Regions from separate parts of the Nocardia sp. NPDC055053 genome, predicted to be linked through region 1. Evidence: riboswitches for the same ligand, from Rfam matches in the RefSeq annotation. Region 1 holds a riboswitch; each other region holds the start of a gene.
What was found. Region 1 has a riboswitch for cobalamin ahead of ACWF82_RS06480 (ABC transporter substrate-binding protein). Riboswitches for the same ligand answer to the same signal wherever they lie in the genome.

Region 1 (7,909 bases):
TTCACCGGCATCGGAACCGTCTGACCCGCCTTCCGTTGCCACGTGTATCTGTTTCGAAAGGATTTGTGCCCGTGTCTGTTTCCCTTGACCTGCTCCGCACGGCCGACGTCGAGCGCGGGCACGACCTGCTACCGCCAGCCCCGCCGACCACGGTCGGTGTGATCGAAGCGGTCGCCACCGGTTCGCCCGAGCGCGTGGTCGACCAGTCCGTGAACGCCGGCAGGGTCGCCGAGCTGTTCTCCGATCCGGCTCAGCGCCAGCGCATTCCGCGGATCTACCAGAAGACCAGGATCGACACCCGCCACCTGGCGATCGACCCGCTCGACCCGGAGTTCCTCGAGTTCAGCCGCCGACCCGGCACCATCAGGGAGCGGATGAACCTGTTCTTCGAGCACGCGGTGCCGCTGGCTGTCGACGTCGCCCGCCGCGCCGTCGCCGGACTGGAGAACCCCGCGCAGGACATCGGCCAGCTGATCTTCGTGACCAGCACCGGCTTCATCGCCCCCGGCGTCGATGTCGCGGTCGTCAAGCAGCTCGGCCTGTCGCCCAAGGTCGGCCGCATGATCATCAACTTCATGGGGTGCGCCGCCGCGATGAACGGCATCAGGGCCGCCACCGACTACGTCCGGGCGAACCCGGACAAGAAGGCGATGGTGCTGTGCATCGAATTGAGCTCGGTGAACGCCGTGTTCGACGACGACGTCAACGATGTGATCACCCACAGCCTCTTCGGTGACGGCTGCGGCGCGGTGGTGATCGGCGCCAACCAGGTGCACCAGCCGCTTGCCCCGGGCAGCATCGTGATCCGCGACAGCTTCAGCCACCTGTTCGACGACGCGGAGGACGGCATCGTGCTCGGCATCAAGGACGCGGGCATCACCTGCGAGCTGGCGACCAGCCTGCCCGACTACATCTACCGCGGGGTGGATCCGGTGGTGACCGAGGTGCTCGCGCGCAACGGGCTGGACAAGAGCGCCATCGATCTGTGGGCGATCCACCCCGGTGGTCCCCGCATCATCGAGGAGTCGGCCCACTCGCTGGGCATCCCGGCCGAGGCGGCGGCGCCGAGCTGGGACGTACTCGCCGAGCACGGCAACATGCTGAGTGTCTCGCTGATCTTCGTGCTGGAGCGGATGATCCGCGACGCGCAGTCGGCGGCACCGATTTCCACCGGGGTGGCGTTCTCGTTCGCGCCCGGTGTCACCCTCGAAGGCATCGTGTTCGATGTCATCCGCAGCTGAGAGCACACGTCATGCATCTACTCCGTTTTCTCGCCGCGCTCTCGCCGGCCAGGATCGCTGCCGTGGTGGCCGCCGGCCTGATCTGCGGTGTGGCCAACACCTACCTGGTGACGCTGATCAACGCGGTCGTCTCGCCGAAGCCGCAGCCTGATCAGCTGTTGCTGCGGTTCGGGCTGACCGGCCTGGTGATCCTGGTCAGCGGTGTCGCCTCGCAGGTGCTGTTGATCCGGTTGTCGCAGGACGCGATCTACCGGCTGCGCAGCGACCTGAGTTCCGGTATCGTCTCCGCGCCGCTGGAACACCTGGAACGGCTCGGTATGCACCGCCTGATGGCGACGCTCACCGAGGATGTCCGTTCGCTGTCGCAGGCCGTGACCGCCATCCCGTCGATCTGCGTCGACGTGGCGACCATCATCGGCTGCTTCGTGTTCCTGTTCATCGTGTCGGGTCCGATCTTCGCGGTGACGGTGGCGGGCACGCTGGTCGGTATCGCGTGTGTCGAACTGGTGCTCAAGCGGGTGCGCGGGATCTACCGTGAGGCTCGCGAGAACGAGGACGCGCTGCTGCGTTCGTTCCAGGCCGTCACGCTCGGCATCAAGGAACTGAAGCTGCACCGCGGCCGCCGCCGGGACTTCATGGACCGGCATCTGCTCGGTTCGGCAGGCACGCTGCGCGATCAGAACACCGACGCGGGCTCGAAGTTCTCCTACGCGCAGGGCTTCGGTCAGGCGCTGCAGCTGGCGACGATGGCGCTGATCCTGTTCGTCGTCGCGGCGGCGCTGGATCTGCCGCGGGACACGATGGTCGGCTACGTGCTGGTCACCACGTTCCTGGCGATGCCGATGCAGAACTTCATGCACCGGATCCCGGATCTGCTGCGTGGTGATGTGGCGCTGGCCAAGATCCGGGCGATGAACCTGTCGATGGAGACCCTGCACAACGAGGAGCTCCTGCCGTACACCGAGCGTCCAGTGGCAGGGGAGGCCAAGCTGGAACTGACCAATGTCAGCTACGTGTACCGCTCCGAGGCTCCGTCGCCGGTTCCGCCGCCGCCCGGTTCGCACCCGGACGGGCCGCCCGCGCGTGGTGGGCATCCGCCGCGTCCCGGGATGCCGCCGCGGGCAGGCAACGGCCACCCCGGTCCCGGTGGGCCGCATCCGGCACACCCCGGTGCGCATCCAGGCGCCGCTCAGCTGGATGTGAACGGCAAGGCCTGGGTCGACCACGGCGGCAACGATGTTCGGCCGCTCGCGCCACCGCCTGGTCGCGACGAATCCGAGGACGCGGGCTTCCGGCTCGGTCCGATCGACCTGGTTTTCGAACCGGGGCAGATCACGTTCATCGTCGGCGGCAACGGCAGCGGCAAGTCGACGCTGGCCAAGCTCATCACCGGTCTGTATGTGCCACGCTCGGGGTCGTTGTCGCTCAACGGGGAGAGGATCGACCACGACAACATCGAGTGGTACCGGCAGAATTCGTCGGCGGTGTTCACCGATTTCCATCTGTTCGAGGACTACCTGGGCTTCGACCGTCCCGGTATCGACGGTGAAGTACAGCGCTACCTGGAGGAGTTGCAGATCGCGCACAAGGTGACCGTGCAGGACGGGCGGCTGTCGACCGTCGACCTGTCGCAGGGGCAGCGTAAGCGCCTTGCCCTGCTCACCGCCCTGCTCGAGGACCGCCAGATCTACGTCTTCGACGAATGGGCCGCCGACCAGGAGCCCCGCTTCCGCGAGGTCTTCTACCGCGAGATCCTCACCGACCTGAAGCGGCGAGGCAAGACGGTCATCGTGATCACCCACGACGACCGGTACTTCGACTGCGCCGACCAGCTGGTGAAGCTCGACTTCGGTCTGGTCGCCGTGTAGTTCACACACCACGAACGCCGGTTCGGTCCGTCAGGGCCGGGCCGGCGTTCGCCGTATCGGCGGTTCGGGCGCTCTCGTGATCTTGGTACAGTCCTGGGGCCGTGGTGTTCGGGAAACCGGTGTGGAACCGGTGCGGCCCTCGCCACTGTGATCGGGAGTGACGGATCGACCCGGATGATGTCATCCGGAACCACTGGGGTGCTCGCGCCCTGGGAAGGTAGATCCGCCGCGCACAATCCCGTCAGCCAGGAGACCGGCCACGGCTACTCAGTACCCATTCCACGAGGACCTGGAAGGCCGTCACCTTGACCCACTCTGTTTTCGCGCGCCTACGTACCGGCGCGCTGATCGCGTGCGCGATCGTTGTCACCGGTTGTGGTGTGCAGCCCGGCCCCGAGACGGGCGGCGGGAACGCCGTGACCCGCGCGAACTGCGGGATCGACATCACCGTCGCGGCACCGCCCCAGCGGATCTACGCGGCCTACCAGCCGTCGATCGAGATCGCGCATGCGCTCGGCGTCACCGATCGGCTCGTGGGGACGGCATTCCTGGATTCCGCGGTACTGCCCGAATACCAGGACGCGCAGGCGAAGTCGACCTTCGTCGAAAAGCTGCCGAGTCGTGACGAACTGCTCGCTCAGAATCCTGATTTCGTCCTGTCCGGGTACAACGGCGTATTCGCCAAGTCCGCGCACAACAGCGTGGGGACCCGCGCGAGCATGCACGATCTCGGTGTGCGGACCTGGGTGGTGAGTCCCCTGTGCCCGAGCGCGGACGGGCTCGCGGACGAGGCGATCGACCCGAAGACCGTGCGTTTCGACAACGTGTACGCGGATCTGCGGGACCTGGGTGCGCTGTGGGGCGTCGCCGATCGCGCCGAAGAGGTTGTCACGCAGCTGAGCTCGCGGATCGCCGCGGTCCGCGCGAAGGTGGGTGACACGGCGCGACCGCGGGTCGCGGTCGTCACGCCCAAGGACGACGGCTCCTATACCGTCGCGGGCGGGATCGACTTCATCACCCAGATCATCGATGCCGCGGGCGGGGTGAACGCCTTCGCCGACCTCACCGAACGTCGCAATGTCGCGATCGGCGCCGAGGAGCTCATCGCCCGCGACCCCGACATCATCCTGACCAGCCAGTGCTGCAAGGCGACCTACACGCGTGCCGACGCGCAGCCGCAGGTCGGCAAGATTGCCGGTAACCCCGCGTTCGCCAATCTGGCCGCCGTCCGCAAGGGCGCGGTCCATCCGTTCCTGTTCGCCGATCGGGCCGCCGGGGTGCGGATCGCGCACGCGACCGAACTGGTTGCCCAGCTGATCCACCCCGATCTGTTCGGGCGGTGACTCGCACCGCTCGCGGCACCGGCCTGATCCTGGTCGGTGCCGCGCTCGCCGCTGTCTGCGTCGGGTCCATCCTGGTCGGTTCACATCCGCTCACGCTCGACCAGGCGGTCACGGCGTTCACGGACTTCCGCGGCACCGACACCGACCGGATCGTGCGCTACCTCAGGCTGCCGCGAACCGCCGCGGGTCTGCTCGCGGGAGTGGCCCTCGCGCTGGCCGGAGCGGTCATGCAGGGTCTGACCCGCAATCCGCTCGCCGGTCCGGGGCTGCTCGGCGTGAACTCCGGCGCCTCGCTGGCCATCGTGATCGCCATGGGCGCACTGGGTGTGACCTCGCCGACCGGGTTCGTCTGGTTCGCCTTCCTCGGCGCGGCCGTCGCGGCCGCCTTCGTCTACCTGGTGGGGTCGTTGGGATTCGGTGGCGCGACACCGGTGAAACTGGCGCTGTCGGGTGCGGCGTTCACCGCGCTGTGCGGATCGATCACCACCGCGATCACGCTGCTGGACCGGACCACCTTCGACAACTTCCGGTTCTGGGTGGTCGGGTCGCTGACGCGGGCCGATGTCGAATCCGTCTGGGGGATAGCGCCGTTCATCGCCATCGGTGCCGTCCTTGCGCTCGTGGTGGCGCGTCCGCTCAACGCCATTGCGATCGGTGACGATATGGCACGCACGCTCGGCACGCGGCTCGTCGTGGTGCGCGCCGCCGGTGCGTCGAGTGTTGTGCTGCTAGCTGGTTCGGCGGTGGCGATCGCCGGGCCGATCGCGTTCATAGGCCTCGTCATCCCGCATATCGCCCGCGCCTTCGCCGGCCAGGACTACCGGTGGATTCTGCTGTGGTGCGCCGTACTCGGCCCCGCCCTGCTGCTGCTCGCCGACATTCTCGGGCGTGTCGTCGCCGCGCAGGAAATCCAGGTCGGCATCATCACGGCCTTCGCCGGATCGCCGTTCTTCCTCTACCTCGTGCGCAATCGGAAGGTGGCGACCCTGTGACGATCACCGAAGCCGGCGTCCTGCCCAGCGGCACCATCCTGGTGCGATCACCGGGGCGGCGCTGTGTCGTTCGGGTGCATCGGCGATCGGTGGCGCTGACCGCGCTGATCACGACGGCCGCGCTGGCGGTGGCGGCATGGTCGCTCACCATCGGCTACTACCCGCTCACCGTCGGCGATGTGCTACGGGTGCTCGGTGGTGGCGGCACCCTCATCGAATACGACGTGGTCGTCTCCGATCGGCTGCCGCGCGTGCTCACCGGGCTGTGCACGGGCGCGGCCTTCGCCGTCTCCGGTGCGATCCTGCAACGGATCGCGACGAATCCACTGGTCAGCCCGGAGATCATCGGCATCAACACGGGCGCCTCGCTGGGGGCGCTGGTCGTGAGCGTGCTGCTCGGTGGCTCCGGTCTCGGACTGGTCGGCGGCGCGCTGGCCGGAGCATTCGTCGCCATGGCCCTGATCGTTGCGGTGGCGACCAGGGACGGTCTCGACGGATATCGCCTCGTCCTGGTCGGGATCGGGGTGACGGCCATGCTGTCGTCGGCGATCGCGTTCATCCTGACCAGAGCCAATGTCTATCAGGCGCATACGGCCGCCATGTGGCTGACGGGCAGTCTCGCCAATCGCGACTGGATGCACGTCTGGTTCGCCGCCGCGGCGCTGGCAACGGTCGTCCCGCCGCTGATCGTCCTCTCCCGCTCCCTGTCGGTGCTCGAATTGGGTGATGAACTCGCGAATTCGCTGGCCGGGCGGCGCGGCCCGCACCGCACGACATTGATCGCCCTGGCCGCGCTGGCGGCGACGCTGGCCACCGCCGCGGCCGGACCGCTCGCCTTCGTCGCGCTGGTGGCACCTCAGATCGTGCGCAGGCTGCTCGCCGAACGCGGCGCAGGGCTCGCGCCTGCCGCGGCGACCGGCGCATTGCTGGTGGTCGCCGCCGACCTGGCCGCCCGCCGGCTGTTCCCCGCCGAACTGCCCGCGGGCGTCGTGACCGCCATCCTCGGCGCGCCGGTCCTCGTCTATCTCCTCGCTCGTGCAACCCGAATCGGACACGCTGGATGACCGCACATCTCACCACCCAGGACCTCGCTCTCGCCTACAGCGACACCGCGATCGTCACCGACGCCACCGTCGACTTTCCCGCCGGACAGCTCACCGTCATCGTCGGTCGCAACGGGTGCGGGAAATCGACACTGCTGCGCGGCCTCGCGCGCCTGATTCCACCGACCGCGGGCGCGGTCTTGCTGGACGGCGCCGATATCGAACGTCAGCCGGCGCGGACGTTGGCGCGCCGGCTCGGCATGCTGCCGCAGCAGCCGGTGGCCCCGGACGGGATCACGGTCGGCGAACTCGTCGGCCGCGGTCGCCATCCGCATCAACGCTGGTTCCGGCAGTGGTCCGCCGACGACGAGTCGGCGGTGCGGACAGCGCTGGCGGCCACCGATACTCTCGACCTGATCGACCGCACGATCGATCAGCTGTCCGGTGGTCAGAAGCAGCGGGTGTGGATCGCGCTGGCGATCGCGCAGGACCCGGAGGTCATGCTGCTCGACGAACCGACCACCTTCCTCGACCTCGCGCACCAGCTGGATGTGCTCGACGTGCTGCGGAACCTGTTGCCGCGCACCATCATCGCGGTGCTGCACGACCTGAATCTGGCCGCGCGCTACGCCGACCACCTCGTCGCCATGAAGGGTGGCCGGGTGGTCGCGCAGGGCTCGCCCGCGCAGATCGTGCGCGCCGACCTGATGGCCGAGGTCTTCGACCTGGAGTGCACGGTGATCGATGACCCGAACACGGGCACACCGCTGGTGGTTCCGGCCGGGCGGGCGGTGCGCACGGTATGACCCGCCGCTACGTCCTCGTCGCCCGGCCCACCCCGTCCGGTGTCGACCTCGCCGCCGTCGAAGCACTGGCGCGGGCCTGCGGGATCGGCTACGCCCTGCTCGACCAGGGGGAGCCGACGATCCACACCGTCCTCGACGACGCGGCCCTGCGCGAATCGCCGGTCACCTTGATCCCCCTGGCCGTGCCGCGCGACCGCTACCTGGAGACGTGGATCGCTCGTGCCGTGGCGAACTGGAAGGAGGACCGCGGCCGGGAACTGGATGTGCGCATCACCGAGGGTATCGACACCGCTACCGGATTCGCCGACGTGGTGCGGTCCAGAATGCGCGAGGAAGGCACAGCGGTCACCGCGAGTCCGCGCGCGTTCCGCAGCCCTGCCTGGTCGCAGATTCCCGAGCACAGCACGCACATCCTGGTCTGCCGCGGCCCCCGCTGCACCGTCTACGGCGCGGGCGAAGTGCACCGTGCCCTGCGCCGCGACAACCCCGACGCCCTGGTCACCCCGACCGGCTGCCTGAACCCGTGCAACCTGGGACCGCTCTACATCACCTATCCGGACGGGCAATGGCACACCCACGCACTGGAACCCGCGGCCGACGGCAACGCGGGCGCATA
Region 2 (7,909 bases), on a different contig from region 1:
ACCTCCGTGCGAGGCAGCGGTGCGCTGCGGGGTCTGGCGCAGAGTGCGAAAGGCGCGGGGGGAGTGGACGCGGCGTTCTTCGAGCGCGAGTTCGTCCCGGTCTATCCGGCGACGGCGAAGGTACAGAGCTGGGACCTGCTGGCCTGTATCCGCCAGGTGCTCGACCAGCTCGACCCGATCGACGACCCGCTGCCCGCCGACCTGCGCGAGGAACGCAACCTCCTCGAGGTCTCCGACGCGCTGCGCCTGATCCACCTGCCCGAACACAAGCTCGACATCGAGAAGGCAAGGGACCGGCTGCGTTTCGACGAGGCGCTGGCGCTGCAACTGGTGCTGGCCGAGCGCAGGCACGAGGTCGAGGGCCGCACCGCCCCCGCGTGCCCGCCGAGCTCCGCCGGCATCGCCGCCGCCTTCGACGACCGGCTGCCGTTCGAACTGACCGAGGGTCAGCGGCAGGTGATCGACGAGATCTCCGCCGACCTGTCGCGCACCCGCCCGATGCATCGGCTGCTGCAGGGTGAGGTGGGTTCGGGCAAGACGATCGTCGCGCTGCACGCGATGCTGCAGGTGGTCGACTCCGGACGGCAGTGTGCGCTGCTCGCGCCGACCGAAGTCCTTGCCGCCCAGCACTATCGTTCGCTGCGGGCGATGCTCGGCGACCTCGGCACCGCAGGGGAGCTCGGTGCGGCCGAGCAGTCCACCAAGGTCGTGCTGCTGACCGGATCGATGACCGCGGCGGCGAAGAAGACGGCGCTGCTGGACGCGATGACCGGCGAGGCCGGCATCGTCATCGGCACCCACGCGCTCATCCAGGACGCGGTCGAGTTCTTCGACCTCGGCCTTGTGGTGGTCGACGAGCAGCACCGTTTCGGCGTCGAACAGCGAGACGCGTTGCGGGCCAAGGCGAAAGGCGGCATCAGTCCGCATCTGCTCGTCATGACCGCGACCCCCATTCCGCGCACCATCGCGATGACCACCCTCGGCGACCTGGAGACCTCCACCCTCACCCAGCTGCCGCGTGGCCGCTCGCCGATCGTGTCGAAAGTCGTTCCGCGCAAACTGCATCCGGGCTGGGTCGACCGCGCGTGGGAGCGCATTCTCGAGGAAGTCGGCGCGGGCAGGCAGGCATACGTGGTGTGCTCGCGCATCGGCGAGGACCCCGATGCTCCGCCTGCCAAGGGCAAGAAGTCGGCGGAGGAGAAGGAAGGGCCGACCACGCAGGCGGCGGTCGACATGTACGAGACGCTGAGCGCGGGACCGCTGGCCGGAGTCCGGGTCGGCCTGCTGCACGGCAGGCTGCCCGCCGACGAGAAGGACCAGGTGATGCGCCAGTTCAACGACGGCGCCATCGATGTCCTGGTCTGCACCACGGTCGTCGAGGTCGGTGTCGACGTGCCGAACGCGACGGTGATGGTGATCGTCGACGCCGACCGGTTCGGCGTCAGCCAGCTGCATCAGCTGCGCGGCCGGATCGGCCGTGGCAAGCACCCCGGCCTGTGCCTGCTCGTCACCGATGCCGCCCCGGGCGGGACGGCGATGGCCCGGCTCGAGGCGGTCGCCGCGACCACCGACGGCTTCGAACTCTCGGTGCTCGACCTGCGTCAGCGCCGCGAGGGTGACGTGCTTGGCGCCGCCCAATCCGGCACCGCTCGCTCGCTGCGACTGCTGTCGCTGCTCGACGACCTCGAGGTGATCACCGCGGCCCAGGAGCTGGCCAGGCAGGTCGTCGCCGACGACCCCGGCCTGGTGAAGCATCCCGGCCTGGCTGGCATGATGGACGCCGCCGTCGACGGCGAACGCATCGAATACCTCGCGAAGTCCTGACGCTCAGCGCGGCAGGCGCGGATACGGCAGATCGGTGCTGGTGTGCTCGGCCACCGACAGCGGCCGCCCGATCTGCGGGAACGCGCGCTGCGGGCACGAGGGCCGCTCGCACACCTTGCAGCCGGCCCCGATCGGGACCGCCACCTGCGGGTCGTCGAGCTGCATGCCCTGGGAGTACACCAGCCGGTCGGCGTATTCGATATCGCAGCCGAGCCCGATGACGAAGTTCTTCGACGCCGCCCCGAACCCCTGGGCGCTGGCCGGGGTGGTGCGGGCGATCCACAGGTAGCGGCGCCCGTCGGGCATCTCCGAGATCTGGGTGAGGATCCTGCCCGGATGCGCGAACGCCTCGTGGGTGACCCACAGCGGGCAGCTGCCGCCAACCCGGGAGAAATGGAACGCGGTGGCGGACTGGCGTTTCGAGATATTGCCCGCCCTGTCCGTACGGACCAGGAAGAACGGGACACCGCGCTGACCCTGTCGTTGCAGCGTGCTGAGCCGGTGGCAGACCGTCTCGAAACCGACCTCGAACCGCAGGGCGAGCAGGTCGGCGTCGTAGCGCAATTCCTCGGCCGACCGCAGGAACCGCCCGTAGGGCAGGATCAGCGCGCCCGCGAAATAGTTGGCCAGCCCGACCCTGGCCAGGGTGCGGGATTCGCCGGTGAGCCCCCTGGACTCGGCGAGCACATTGTCGATCTCGCGACCGTAGAGCAGCAGGCCGAGGGTGGTGGCGATCTGGAAGGCACGCTGGCCGGGACGCAGCCGCCTGGCCAGGGTGAGCGTGCGGGTGTCGGGGTCGTAGTGGCGTTTCGGGATGGTCGGGTCGGCACCGTCGCCGCGGACCAGCACGGTGACACCGGCGCGTTCCTCGGCGATCCTGGCCAGCTGGCGATCCAGCGAGCCGATGCTCAGCCCGGATTCCTCGAAGAGCTGCTCGGCCGCGTGATCGAGGGTGGAGATGTGGTTGCGGTGGTCGTAGAAGAAGTCCCGCACGTCCTCGTACGGCATCGGGGTACCCGGCGCGCCGCTGGGCGTGTCGACCCGCGACGACAGCAGGTCGAGCTGATCGGTGGCCGCGCGCAACCGCCGGTGCATGGCGATGACGATCCGCGCGACCTCGGGCAGCCGGGTCGCGAGTTCCTCGACTTCGGTGATCGGCGCGGTGTCGCCGCCTCCCGCGGCTTCGACGAGCACCTCGTGCAGATCCGAGACCAGGCGCGCGTCGGAGTCGGCGGCGAAGAACTGCACATCCAGATCGAAGGTCGAGTTCAGTTTCAGCAGAACGGGAATGGTGAGCGGGCGCTGATCGCGCTCGAGCTGATTGAGATAGCTGGGGGAAAGATCCAGCGATTTCGCGAGCGCCGCCTGAGTCATCCGTCGTTCTTCACGCAGCCGTCGTAGCCTGGCCCCCGCGTACATCTTCCGCACGCGGAGATCCTAACTCTCCGGGTTTGCAATGTTCGCTCGAAATGGCGATTGTCCGGGGAGAAGTCCAGTCCTGCAAGGGAATTTACCTGTGACTACTGGTGCGTAACGTGCGAAGGGAGACGATCGGGACAAGCGGGACTCGCCGTCCCGGACGGATGCGCTCCGTCCGGGACGGCGGTCTGCTCAGCGCAGTGCGGCCGCGGCCGTCACCAGGTTGCGCAGTGACGCCTCGACTTCCACCGGGCCACGGGTCTTGAGACCGCAGTCGGGGTTCACCCAGAGCCGTTCGGCGGGCACCGCTTTCAGCGCGGCGGCCAGCGAGGTGGTGATCTCCTCGACCGAGGGGACGCGCGGGGAGTGGATGTCGTAGACACCGGGGCCGACGCCGAGCGCGAAACCGGCCGCGTTCAGGTCGTCGAGGACCTCCATGTGCGAGCGCGCCGCCTCGATCGAGGTGACATCGGCGTCCAGACCCGCGATCGCCGAGATCACCTCACCGAACTCCGAGTAGCACAGGTGGGTGTGCACCTGGGTGGTGTCGGCGACACCGGCGGTCGAGAGACGGAACGAGTCCACCGACCACTGCAGGTAGGCGGGCTGATCCGCCGCGCGCAGCGGCAGCAGCTCGCGCAGGGCGGGCTCGTCGACCTGGATGATCCGGGTCCCCTGGGCTTCCAGATCGACCGTCTCGTCGCGGATCGCCAGCGCGACCTGACGCGCCGACTCGCCCAGCGGCTGGTCGTCGCGGACGAACGACCACGCCAGGATCGTCACCGGGCCGGTGAGCATGCCCTTGACCGGCTTGCTGGTCAGCGACTGGGCGTGACCGATCCACGACAGCGTCATCGGCTCGGGGCGGGAGACGTCGCCGAACAGGATCGGCGGACGCACGCAGCGGGTGCCGTAGGACTGCACCCAGCCGTTCTCGGTGGCGGCGAAGCCGTCGAGAAGCTCGGCGAAGTACTGCACCATGTCGTTGCGCTCGGGCTCGCCGTGCACCAGCACGTCCAGGCCCAGCTTCTCCTGCAGCGTGATCACCTCGGCGATCTCGGCCTGCATCCGCCGCACATACTCGGCCTGGTCGATCTCGCCCTTGCGCAGCGCGGCGCGCGCCAGCCGGATGGCCGAGGTCTGCGGGTACGAGCCGATCGTGGTGGTCGGCAGCAGCGGCAGATCGAGGTGATCGCGCTGCAGCGCCCGGCGCTCGTCGGCCGGGAGCCGGTTCAGATCGCCCTCGCCGAGTCCGGCCAGCCGGGCCCGCACCTGCTCGTTGTGCAGGCGGGGGTCGGTCCGGCGGGATTCGGCGGCCTCGCGAGCCCCGGCCAGCTCGGTGGCAACGGCCCCGGTGCCCGAGGTCAGTGCCGTGGCGAGGACGCGCACCTCCGCGACCTTCTCGGCGCCGAAGGCCAGCCACGACCGCAGCCGCTCGTCGAGCCCGGCCTCGGGGGTCAGCGAATACGGAACGTGCAGCAGCGAGGACGAGCTGGACACGGCCACGGAGGCGGCGCTGCCGAGCAGGGTGCCCAGCGTGCCGAGGGTGGCGTCGAGATCGGTGCGCCAGATGTTGCGTCCGTCGACGACACCGGCGACGAGCAGCTTGCCTGCCAGCGCGGGCAGCACCGCGATGTCGGCGACCGTCGTGCCCGCGGTGAAGTCGACCGCGACGGCCTCGACGGCGGTGTCGGCGAGTGCGCCCAGCGCCGCGTCGGGATGCCCGAAGTAGGTCGCGACCAGGATCGCGGGCCGCTGCGGCACGCTCGACAGCGCGGTGTAAGTCTCGCGTACGGCGGCGAGCTCGGCCTCGGTGAGGTCGGTGACCAGCACCGGCTCGTCGATCTGCACCCACTGCGCGCCCGCGTCGGCCAGCCGGGTCAGCAGGTCGCCGTAGAGCGCGACCAGCTCGGGCAGCCGGTCGATGGCGTCGCTGTCGGCCGCCTTGGCCAGCTTCAGGAAGGTGATCGGGCCGACGACGACCGGACGGGCCGCGACGCCGAGCTCGAGCGCCTCGGCCAGCTCGGCCAGCAGCTTCTCCGGGTTCAGCGAGAAGACGGTGGCCGCGTCGATCTCGGGCACCAGGTAGTGGTAGTTGGTGTCGAACCACTTGGTCATCTCGAGCGGGGCGACGGTGTCGGTGCCGCGCGCGGCCGCGAAATAGCGGTCGAGCGGGTCGGCGATTCCGGCCACGCGGGGCGGCAGTGCGCCGAGCAGGACCGCGGTGTCGAGCATCTGGTCGTAGTAGGAGAAGGTGCCGACGGGCACCGAATCCAGGCCGGCCGCCCGCAGTTCGGTGAGCTGCGCCCGGCGCAGCTCGCGGCCGACAGTGTGCAGGTGCTCGGCATCGACGCGACCTGCCCAGTAGGCCTCGGTGGCGCGCTTGAGTTCCCGGTTCGGGCCGACCCGCGGCAAGCCGAGAACCGTTGCGGTGAACGGAGAGTGCGAAACAGTCACGGAGATTCTCCAGTGTCGTGCAGGGAGAGCCGTCGCCTTTCCGCGGGCAGACGCCGACACCGGAGGGACCCGCCGCGAAGTCGCGACAGGTCGGCACAGGTGGTCAGCGCGCCCGATCCACGAGGCGGTGGCCGCCGGATACGGCGTATCCGGCACAGTCGGCAGGTCTTCGGACTCGCTGGCACCGGTCGTGTGATCGACCGACCTACTGGCCGTCGCTTCCCAGGCGTCGTGCCCAGTGCTGATGACGGCGGTCGTTCCTGCATACCGCTGCGGGACAGTCCCGGATTCCCACCGGGTTCCCTCTTCACCCGGCACGCGACGACGCGTGCCCGGGTTTCGACGCCGGTGCGGGAGGTCGGGGCTCCGACTCTTCCACCGCGCAGGCGAACCAGCTGCATCACTCAGCATAGGGCCTCGCAGGCGGTGACAGCTACTGGCCCTGTCGACGTAAACGGCGTGACCTGCGCGTTGCGGGCGCACCGCCGACCGGTCGCCACGGTGAGATGTGACGGCCGGATGAACGCAACTTCGCAGGTGGGCGGGTGTGCGATGTGAAGAATGCTGCGAAGGCACCTTGCGTGTCGGTCGTGCGGTCACGGCCGGGTACCGTGGGCGAATGTTCTCGAAAGTCTTGGTCGCAAATCGTGGTGAGATCGCCATTCGCGCCTTCCGCGCGGCATACGAACTCGGCATCGGAACGGTCGCGGTGTTCCCGCATGAGGACCGCAACTCCGTGCACCGTCTGAAGGCGGCCGAGTCGTATCAGATCGGCGAGGAAGGGCACCCGGTCCGGGCGTACCTGTCGATCGAGGCGATCATCGACGCGGCCAAGTCGGCGGGCGCCGACGCCATCTACCCAGGTTACGGGTTCCTGTCGGAGAACCCCGACCTCGCCGCCGCCTGTGAGCGTGAGGGGATCACGTTCATCGGCCCGTCGGCCTCGGTGCTCGAGATGGCCGGTAACAAGGCCACCGCCATCGCCGCCGCCAAGGCCGCCGGGCTGCCGGTGTTGAAGTCGAGTGAGCCTTCCGCCGATATCGACGCGCTGCTGGCGGCGTCGCAGGAGTTCGAGTACCCGATCTTCGTCAAGGCTGTGGCCGGTGGTGGTGGTCGCGGTATGCGCCGGGTCGCCGCGCCGGAGCAGCTGCGTGAGTCGATCGAGGCGGCGTCGCGGGAGGCCGAGTCGGCGTTCGGTGATCCGACGGTGTTCCTCGAGCAGGCGGTGGTGAACCCGCGCCACATCGAGGTGCAGATTCTGGCTGATCAGCATGGCAATGTGATGCACCTGTTCGAGCGGGATTGTTCGTTGCAGCGTCGTCATCAGAAGGTGATCGAGCTCGCACCGGCCCCGAATCTGGATCCCGCGCTGCGGGAACGGATTTGCGCGGATGCGGTGGCTTTCGCCCGGCAGATCGGGTACAGCAACGCGGGCACGGTGGAGTTTCTGCTGGACGAGCGTGGCAAGCATGTGTTCATCGAGATGAACCCGCGGATTCAGGTCGAGCACACGGTGACCGAGGAGATCACCGATGTCGATCTGGTGCAGTCGCAGTTGCGGATCGCCTCCGGTGAGACTCTCGCTGATCTCGGTCTGAGTCAGGACAAGGTGTCGATCCGCGGTGCCGCACTCCAGTGTCGTATCACCACCGAGGACCCGGCCAACGGGTTCCGTCCCGATACCGGTCGTATCACCGCCTACCGCACCCCCGGCGGCGCGGGTATCCGCCTCGACGGCGGCGCGAACCTGGGCGCGGAGATCGGCGCCTACTTCGACTCGATGCTGGTCAAGCTGACCTGCCGTGGTCGCGACCTGCCCGCAGCGGCCGCCCGCGCCCGGCGCGCGCTGGCCGAGTTCCGTATCCGTGGCGTCACGACCAACATCCCGTTCCTGCTGTCGGTGCTCGACGACCCCGACTTCCAGGCGGGCCGGGTCACCACCTCGTTCATCGACGAGCGACCCGAACTGCTGACCTCGCGCGGCTCGGCCGACCGTGGCACCAAGATCCTGAGCTACCTGGCCGATGTCACCGTCAACAAGCCGCACGGTGACCGCCCGACCACGGTGTACCCCTACGACAAGCTGCCCGCTGTCGATCTGACGGTGGCGCCGCCGGACGGGTCGCGTCAGCGGCTGCTCACCCTCGGGCCCGAGGGATTCGCGCGGGCGCTGCGTGAGCAGAAGGCGCTCGGCGTCACCGACACCACC
Region 3 (7,909 bases), on a different contig from region 1:
GCCCCCAACGCCGACGACGCCACCGACCGGATCGGCCGGGCACTGGGCCGCACCGACATCGTCGAGGCGCTGCGCGAACTGGGTGCCGGACTCGGCGGCCCCGCTGGCCTGCGCGAACTCGGCATGGACGAATCCGACATCGACACGGTGATCGACGACATCCTGGCGATCGCCCCCGCCGACAACCCGACGCCGGTCACCTCCGACGGGGTACGCGCGATCCTGCACGGGGCGTGGGCCGGATCCGGCCCGGCGGGGCCCGCGTCATGAGCGGCGACCACACCATCGCCATCGATCGGGAACATGCCGTCACCGCCGAGGTGCTGGCCAGCTTCGACGCCACCCCCGATCCCCGGCTGCGCGAAGTCCTGCACAGCCTCGTGCGGCACCTGCACTCCTTCGCCCGCGAGATCCGGCTCACCGAGACCGAATGGACGATCGCGATCGAATTCCTCACCCGCGCCGGGCATATCACCGATGACCGGCGCCAGGAGTTCATCCTGCTGTCCGACGTACTCGGCCTGTCCATGCTCACCGTCGCCATCAACGAAGCCGCCGCGCCCGGCGCCACCGAGTCGACGGTGTTCGGGCCGTTCTTCGTCGACGACGCCCCCGAGATTCCGCTCGGCGGCGATATCGCCCGGGGCGCAACGGGTCTGGCCTGCTACGTGTCGGGCCAGGTGCGTTCGGTGACAGGGGAGCCGATCGCGGGTGCGCGGATCGAGGTGTGGGAAGCCGACGCCGACGGCTTCTACGACGTCCAATACCCCGACGGCCGCTCGGCCGGTCGCGGCAGGCTGCGCTCCGGCGCGGACGGCGAGTACCGGTTCTGGTCGGTCCTGCCCGCGCCCTATCCGATTCCCCACGACGGTCCGGTCGGCGATCTGCTGGCGGCCACCGGCCGCGGACCCATGCGGCCCGCGCATCTGCACTTCATGGTCACCGCACCGGATTTCCGGCCGCTGATCACCCACATCTTCGTCGCCGGTGACCCTTATCTGGACTGCGACGCGGTGTTCGGTGTGAAGGAGAACCTCGTCGTCGAGGCCGTGCACCACACCGACACTCCCGCCCCCGACGGTTCCCATCCGCGGGGCGGCTGGACGAGCATCACCTTCGACCTGGTGCTCGCGAGCCACTAGCGCGGCGATAAATATCCCGGGATTCGCACCCCGGTTCGCACACGACCGGACCCGTCGAGGTCCGGAACTTCGAAGATCACCGCTGCCAGGGCCCGAGCCCGGCAGCTCACACTGGAGGTACAACGATGCGACGTACTCGTTGGATCGTGCTCGGCGGGTGTTTCCTCGCCTACCTGTTCGATGCCCTGGAGATCGTCCTGCTGTCCATGGCGCTACCGTCCATTCGCGAGGACTTGGGCCTGACGATCACCCAGGGTGGGCTCCTCGCTACCGCCACCCTGGTCGGCATCGGCGTCAGCAGCGTCTTGGGCGGTTATGTGGCCGACAACTTCGGTCGCAAGAAGGCACTGCTCGCCTCACTGGCCACCTTCGGCGCCTTCACCGCGGCGATCGCGGTCGTGCCGAACTTCGAGCTGTTCCTGCTGCTGCGGTTCCTCGCCGGTATCGGGCTCGGCGCGGTGTGGAGCGTGGTCTCGGCGTATGTGGTCGAGACCTGGCCGGAGAAGCACCGTGGCCGCGCGGCCGCGTTCGTGATCAGCGCCTTCCCCGCCGGCGGCGCGATGGCCGCCACCATCTCCGGCTGGTTCCTGCCGGATTGGCGGCTGATGTTCCTGGTGGCGGGCACCGCGGTGGTGCTGCCGATCGCGATCGTGGTGATCTTCTTCGCCGAATCCGCCAGCTGGGCGGCGCAGAAGGCAGGCAATGCGGGCGACGTCGTCTCGGTGCGCGATGTCCTCGGCTCCTCGCTGCGCCGCCGAACCCTGCTCGGCACCCTCATGGCGGCGCTGGCGCTGTTCGGTTACTGGGGAGCGATGACCTGGCTGCCCACCTACCTCACCACCGAGCGTGGGTTGCCGTCGACCTCGGTGGCCCTGTTCGTCACGATGGTGAATCTGGGAATGTTCGCCGGCTACAACGGTTTCGGTTACCTCGCCGACCACATCGGCAGGCATCGCACGATCATCATCACTTTGCTCGGCGTCGCGCTGACGCTGCCGATCTACGCGCTCACCACCCAGGAGACCGCCCTGTTGTGGATGGGACCGCTGTTCGGCGCGTTCACCGCCTTCTTCGGCCTCTTCGGCTCCTACCTCGGCGAATTGTTCCCGACCAGGGCTCGCGCCACCGGTGCCGGATTCTGTTTCAACGTCGGTCGCGGCGTATCGGCGCTGGCGCCGTTCGCCCTGGCGGGGCTGGCGGCGAGCATCGGTTTCCAGGGCGGGCTGATTGTGTGCGCGGGCTTCTTCGGCCTCGCCGCGGTGGTGGCATTGTTCTTGCCTCGCAGCAGCACTGTCGCCGATGACCGTCTCGCCCAACCGGTTACCGACCCCCGCGACGACGCACCCGCCACGGTGTGACACCGCTGACCCGGGTCGGTCGACCGGCCCGGATCACGCACCGGCGCCCGACTCCGATCCACCATCTCGACGAGGAAGACACTGCTGTGCCATCGACGATGCAAGCCGCCGTCTATTACGGCGCCCGCGACATCCGGCTCGAAGAAGTCGGCATCCCCACCCCGGGAACCGGGGAAGCGCTCGTGCGCGTGCTGCGATCGGGAATCTGCGGGACCGACGCCTCCGAGTGGACCGCCGGGCCGAAAACCTTTCCCGTGCACCGCCGTCACCCCAGCAGCGGTCACGTCGGCCCCATCATCCCCGGCCACGAATTCGTCGGCGAGATCGTCGCGGCGGACCCGCGATCCGACCTACCTGCGGGCGCCCTGGTCGCCAGCGGTGCCGGGGTCTGGTGCGGGGACTGCAGGCGATGCCGCGAAGGTCGCACCAATCAGTGCGCGCGGTACCGCACCCTCGGACTCAATGTCCACGGCGGCATGGCCGAATACGTTGCGGTGCCGACGAAGACGCTGCGCCCGTTGCCCACCGGGCTGCCGGTGGACCACGCCGGACTCGCCCAGCCTCTCGCCGTCGGCATCCACGCGGCCCGCCGGGCCGGTGCGCACGAGGGCGACAACGTCGTCGTCATCGGCGCGGGCGCGATCGGCTCCTTCGTCCTCGCCGGTCTGCGCCACCTCGGCGACTTCGACATCACCGTCGTCGACTTTCCCGGCAGCCGCCTCGAACGCGCGCGACGCCTCGGCGCCGATCGCACTCTCGTTCCGTCGGAGTCCATCGCGGCCGATGTCGCCGACGCGCTCGGTGGCCGCAAACCCGACGTGGTGATCGAGGCGAGTGGGGCGCCGGGCCAGCTGGCGGCGGCACTCGAGATGGTCGTCGACGGTGGCCGTGTCCAAGCCGTCGGCATTCCCAAGGAGAAGCCCGCCCTCGACCTGCACTCGATGATCTTCCGGGAGGTCACCCTCGACACAACGCTGGCGCACGTCTGCGAGACCGATCTGCCTGCCGCGCTGCACATCCTGGCAGGGCATCCCGTGCTCGGCACCGAATTCGCCGAAGCCCCGGTAGGACTCGCACATCTCGGTGCGTCGCTCGACCGGCTGGCCACGGGCCGGGTGGAAGGCAAAATCCTCATCGATCCCGGAGCCTGACCGCGGCTCACCTCGCCCGGCCGGACCGATGCGCTACGACGTGGCTGTGAACGGGGCGGCCGCGATGATCCAGTTGCTGAATTCGCAGGCCAGGTGCCACTCGTGCTGGGTGATCAGCCGGCCGGGCAGCGTGGCGGGGAACTGCACGGTCAGCTTCGCTTGGAGGGTGCCGTCGCGGTCGCGGAACTGGTGGCGGACACCGCCGATGGCCAGGCCGTCGTCGAGCAGGGCGACACCGGCGATCTGAAGGGGATAGCCGGGGTCGATCGGGATCGTCAGGGAGTCGGTCCGGGTGTAATCGACGACGAAGCGTGAGGCGGCCGGGGATCCGCCGGTGGTCTCGACGACTTCCTGGCGGCCGTCGTCGAGCCCGCGCAGCAGATAGTGGTCCGGGTGCGCGTCGACCATCTCGGTTTCGGCGTTGTGGGCGACGAGGTTGTCGAACCAGGTGGCGAAGAGTTCGGCGGAGCAGCCGGGGACTTCGAGGTGGGTGATGGATTGCTTGGTCCGGCCCCGGCTTGCCGCGATGCCGACGCGCGCCATTCGTTCGGACAGCGCGAGTTCGTGCCGGAGCATCGCGTAGACGCCCGCGTGTCCGAGCCTGGTCTTCATGGTGGTCAGTGCCCCGCGTCGCGCGTCGAGCGGGCCGGCGAGCAGCTCGTCGAGGGTCTGCTCCGGCATGACCTCGGCCATCCCGTAGCCGCCCAGCCGCGAGGCGAACTTCTTCAGGACCGTGTTGGCCCGGCGGGATTCCCATGCCCTGACCTGGTCACGGGACACCTGCTGGTTTCCCACGATCGCGTGGATCTCGATGGGATCGGCCATGGCGATTCTGCCTCTCTCGTTGTGGCTCAACTCGGCGAGTGACGCCTATTGTTAAAGCTAGCACAACTTGCATTAGCGGCCTGGCGGGCGCGCGCCGGTCTCCGGGTGGTCCGCGGCGGTGGGCATCGAGTAGAACGGGTCCATGGTCGAACGAGAGCCCAGCCTGGAGAGCGACTCGCCCCCCGAGCCGCGACGGCGGACCGGCGGGCGCTCGGCCCGGGTGCGTGAAGCCGTGCTCGCGGCGGCGCTGGATCAGGTCGCCGAGCACGGCATCGAAGGATTGACGATCGGCGACGTCGCGGCCCGCGCCGGGGTCGCCGAGACGACGATCTACCGCCGCTGGGGCACCCGCACCGCACTGCTCGCCGACGCCGTCACCGAACTCGCGGCCGTCGGCAACCCGGCACCCGACACCGGAAGCCTGCGATCGGACCTGCGACAGCTCGCCGACCAGATCTCGCACCTGATCTCGCGCCCCGGCATCGCCAGGCTGCTCGGCACGGCCATCGCGCTGTCGGTCGACCCCGAGGTCGCCACCGCCCGCCGCCGCTTCTGGGACAACCGCTTCGAACGCACCGCACCCGTCATCGACAAGGCGGTCGAACGCGGCGAACTCCCCGCAGGCACCGACCCGAGTGAGGTCATCGAAACCCTGTCCGCCCCACTGTATTTCCGCCTGATGGTCACCGACCTACCCCTGGACGACACGTTCGTCACCCGCTGCATCGACCAGACCATCGCCCTGTACGGGAAGACAGACTGACCCGGACCGCCTCCCGACGTGATGGCCCCCGCGACCACCAGCTTGCGGTCAGCGCCGGGATCGAGGCGACGGGCCGCAGTATGGCCCCCCGCGGTGAAATCCAGGGCACAGCGGGCAGGTCTTCGGACTCGCGGGCACCGGCCTGGCTCGGCCGACCTACTGGCCGTCGCTTCCCGGGGGAGGCACCGAGGCCGTTCGGTATCCCGGCCCCTCCGGGTATCGGGGCGCGGATGGCCGTATGCTGTCCGGGCAGCTGGTTCGCCGGTGGCGAGGACGACGGGAGCCCCCGCGCCGCCGCCGGTGTCGACACCTGGCGCGACAGAACTGTCGTGTGGTGGAGAGGGAACCCGGTGGAAATCCGGGACTGTCCCGCAGCGGTGAGCAGGAACGAACGCCGTCAACGGCACTGGGCTACCCATGCCCGGGAAGCGATGGTCAGTAGGTCGGCCCGGGGGAGCCCCGGTCGGCGCCCGCGAGTCCGAAGACCTGCCACTGTGCCGGGCGCGCCGCGTCCGGCGGTCGTCGCCTCGTGGATCGGGCGTACACCGGCGAACTCTCGAATCGTGTTGTGCGAGTGAGGTTCGCTGTGGTGCGTCGCTAGGGCGGCGGCCGTTGCTGCCAGTCGACGGAGAACACATCGTGGCCAAGTTCGCTACCACCGCCCGCTCGGTGAATACCCAGTCTCTCGGTGAGCTCGATCCCGAGTTGGCCGCCGCGATGGCGGGCGAGCTCGCCCGCGAACGCGACACCCTCGAGATGATCGCTTCGGAGAACTTCGTGCCGCGCGCGGTCCTGCAAGCGCAGGGTTCCGTGCTCACCAACAAATACGCCGAGGGCTACCCGGGCCGCCGCTACTACGGTGGCTGCGAAGCCGTCGACGTGGTGGAAACCCTGGCCCGTGACCGCGCCAAGGAACTCTTCGGTGCCGAGTTCGCCAACGTCCAACCCCACTCCGGCGCCCAAGCCAACGCCGCGGTGCTGATGGCGTTGATGAACCCGGGCGAAACCCTGCTCGGCCTGGACCTGGCCCACGGCGGTCACCTCACCCACGGTATGCGCCTGAATTTCTCGGGCAAGCTTTATGACGTGCACTCCTACGGTGTGTCCAAGGAAGATCACCGCATCGACATGGACGAGGTCCGTGACATCGCGGTCAAGGCCAAGCCGAAGGTGATCGTGGCCGGTTGGTCGGCGTATCCGCGGCATCAGGACTTCGCGCGGTTCCGTGAGATCGCCGACGAGGTCGGTGCCTACCTGTGGGTCGACATGGCGCACTTCGCCGGTCTGGTCGCCGCCGGTCTGCATCCGTCGCCGGTGCCCTATGCCGATGTCGTGTCCTCCACCGTGCACAAGACCCTCGGCGGCCCGCGTTCGGGTCTGATCCTGGCCAAGCAGGAATTCGCCAAGAAGCTGAACTCGGCGGTGTTCCCGGGTCAGCAGGGCGGCCCGCTCATGCACGTGATCGCCGCCAAGGCCGCCGCGTTCAAGATCGCCGCGACCGAGGAGTTCGCCGACCGTCAGCAGCGGACCCTGTCGGGCGCCCGGATCCTGGCCGAACGTTTGACCGGCGCCGACGTCAAGGACAAGGGTGTCTCGGTCCTGACCGGCGGCACCGACGTGCACCTGGTCCTGGTCGACCTGCGTAACTCCGAACTCGACGGTCAGCAGGCCGAAGACCTCCTGCATGAGGTCGGTATCACCGTCAACCGCAACGCGGTCCCGTTCGACCCGCGTCCGCCGATGGTGACTTCGGGTCTGCGGATCGGTACCGCCGCCCTGGCTACTCGTGGTTTCGGTGATACCGAGTTCAGCGAGGTCGCCGAGATCATCGCCGCTACCCTCGCGGGCACCTCGGACACCGAGTCGCTGCGGGCGCGGGTGTCCAAGCTGGCTCAGAGTGTCCCGCTTTACCAGGGCCTCGAGGACTGGGCGCTCATCTGAACCGCTGCGCACTGCCCGATGCCGGCCGAGCGAGTACGGGCGAGCCGAGGACACGATGGGGCTGAGGAGACCAATCATGACGACAACCAGTTCGGGGCGGCCGTACTGCGGTGAAACCGGCGGCGGCACCGGCCATTCGGTGGCCGGTAGCCTGCGGATCCACGCCGGCGCGATCGGGCGCGTGCCGTTCTCCGTGGAGTTCAACCCGCCACGCGATGCCACGGGGGAGGCCCGGCTGTGGCGAGCGGTGCGCGAATTCGAGCGGATGCACCCGGCTTTCGTCTCGATGACCTACGGTGCGGGTGGCTCGACCAAGGACCGCACCGTCCGGATCACCGGGGAGCTGGCGCGTGAGACGACGCTGCTGCCCGTGGCGCATCTGACCGCGGTCGGGCACAGCGTCGAGGAGTTGCGCGCGCTGGTCGGTTCCTACGCCGACTCCGGCATCCGCAATCTGCTCGTCCTGCGTGGGGACCCGCCAGGTGACCCACTCGGCGACTGGACCAGGCACCCCGACGGCGTGGAGTACGCCGAGGAACTCGTGCGGATCGTGCGCGATCTGGGTGACTTCCACGTCGGTGTCGCCTCGTTCCCGCAGGGGCATCATCGCTCACCGGATCTGGACCACGACACCCGCTTCCTCGCCGCGAAACTGCGTGCGGGCGCGGAGTATTCGATCACCCAGATGTTCTTCGACGTCGAGCACTACCTGCGGCTGCGCGACCGGGT

Region 2: another riboswitch for cobalamin. It lies ahead of metE (5-methyltetrahydropteroyltriglutamate--homocysteine S-methyltransferase); the one in region 1 lies ahead of ACWF82_RS06480 (ABC transporter substrate-binding protein).
Region 3: another riboswitch for cobalamin. It lies ahead of glyA (serine hydroxymethyltransferase); the one in region 1 lies ahead of ACWF82_RS06480 (ABC transporter substrate-binding protein).

What each region holds. Positions count from the first base shown of each region.
Region 1 covers NZ_JBSGVD010000004.1:273,444-281,352, reverse strand. Annotated here, with positions in the region: gene ACWF82_RS06495 (cytochrome b5 domain-containing protein) at 1-24, shown strand, start outside; gene ACWF82_RS06490 (type III polyketide synthase) at 72-1,241, shown strand; gene ACWF82_RS06485 (ATP-binding cassette domain-containing protein) at 1,253-3,109, shown strand; cobalamin riboswitch at 3,195-3,385, shown strand; gene ACWF82_RS06480 (ABC transporter substrate-binding protein) at 3,415-4,452, shown strand; gene ACWF82_RS06475 (FecCD family ABC transporter permease) at 4,449-5,444, shown strand; gene ACWF82_RS06470 (FecCD family ABC transporter permease) at 5,441-6,508, shown strand; gene ACWF82_RS06465 (ABC transporter ATP-binding protein) at 6,505-7,293, shown strand; gene ACWF82_RS06460 ((2Fe-2S) ferredoxin domain-containing protein) at 7,290-7,909, shown strand, end outside.
Region 2 covers NZ_JBSGVD010000001.1:19,085-26,993, reverse strand. Annotated here, with positions in the region: gene recG (ATP-dependent DNA helicase RecG) at 1-1,824, shown strand, start outside; gene ACWF82_RS00100 (short-chain fatty acyl-CoA regulator family protein) at 1,828-3,252, opposite strand; gene metE (5-methyltetrahydropteroyltriglutamate--homocysteine S-methyltransferase) at 3,436-5,700, opposite strand; cobalamin riboswitch at 5,844-6,042, opposite strand; gene ACWF82_RS00090 (pyruvate carboxylase) at 6,320-7,909, shown strand, end outside.
Region 3 covers NZ_JBSGVD010000036.1:26,669-34,577, reverse strand. Annotated here, with positions in the region: gene ACWF82_RS28135 (maleylacetate reductase) at 1-270, shown strand, start outside; gene ACWF82_RS28130 (intradiol ring-cleavage dioxygenase) at 267-1,142, shown strand; gene ACWF82_RS28125 (MFS transporter) at 1,268-2,500, shown strand; gene ACWF82_RS28120 (zinc-dependent alcohol dehydrogenase) at 2,587-3,651, shown strand; gene ACWF82_RS28115 (hypothetical protein) at 3,685-4,476, opposite strand; gene ACWF82_RS28110 (TetR/AcrR family transcriptional regulator) at 4,619-5,239, shown strand; cobalamin riboswitch at 5,551-5,731, shown strand; gene glyA (serine hydroxymethyltransferase) at 5,879-7,180, shown strand; gene ACWF82_RS28100 (methylenetetrahydrofolate reductase) at 7,257-7,909, shown strand, end outside.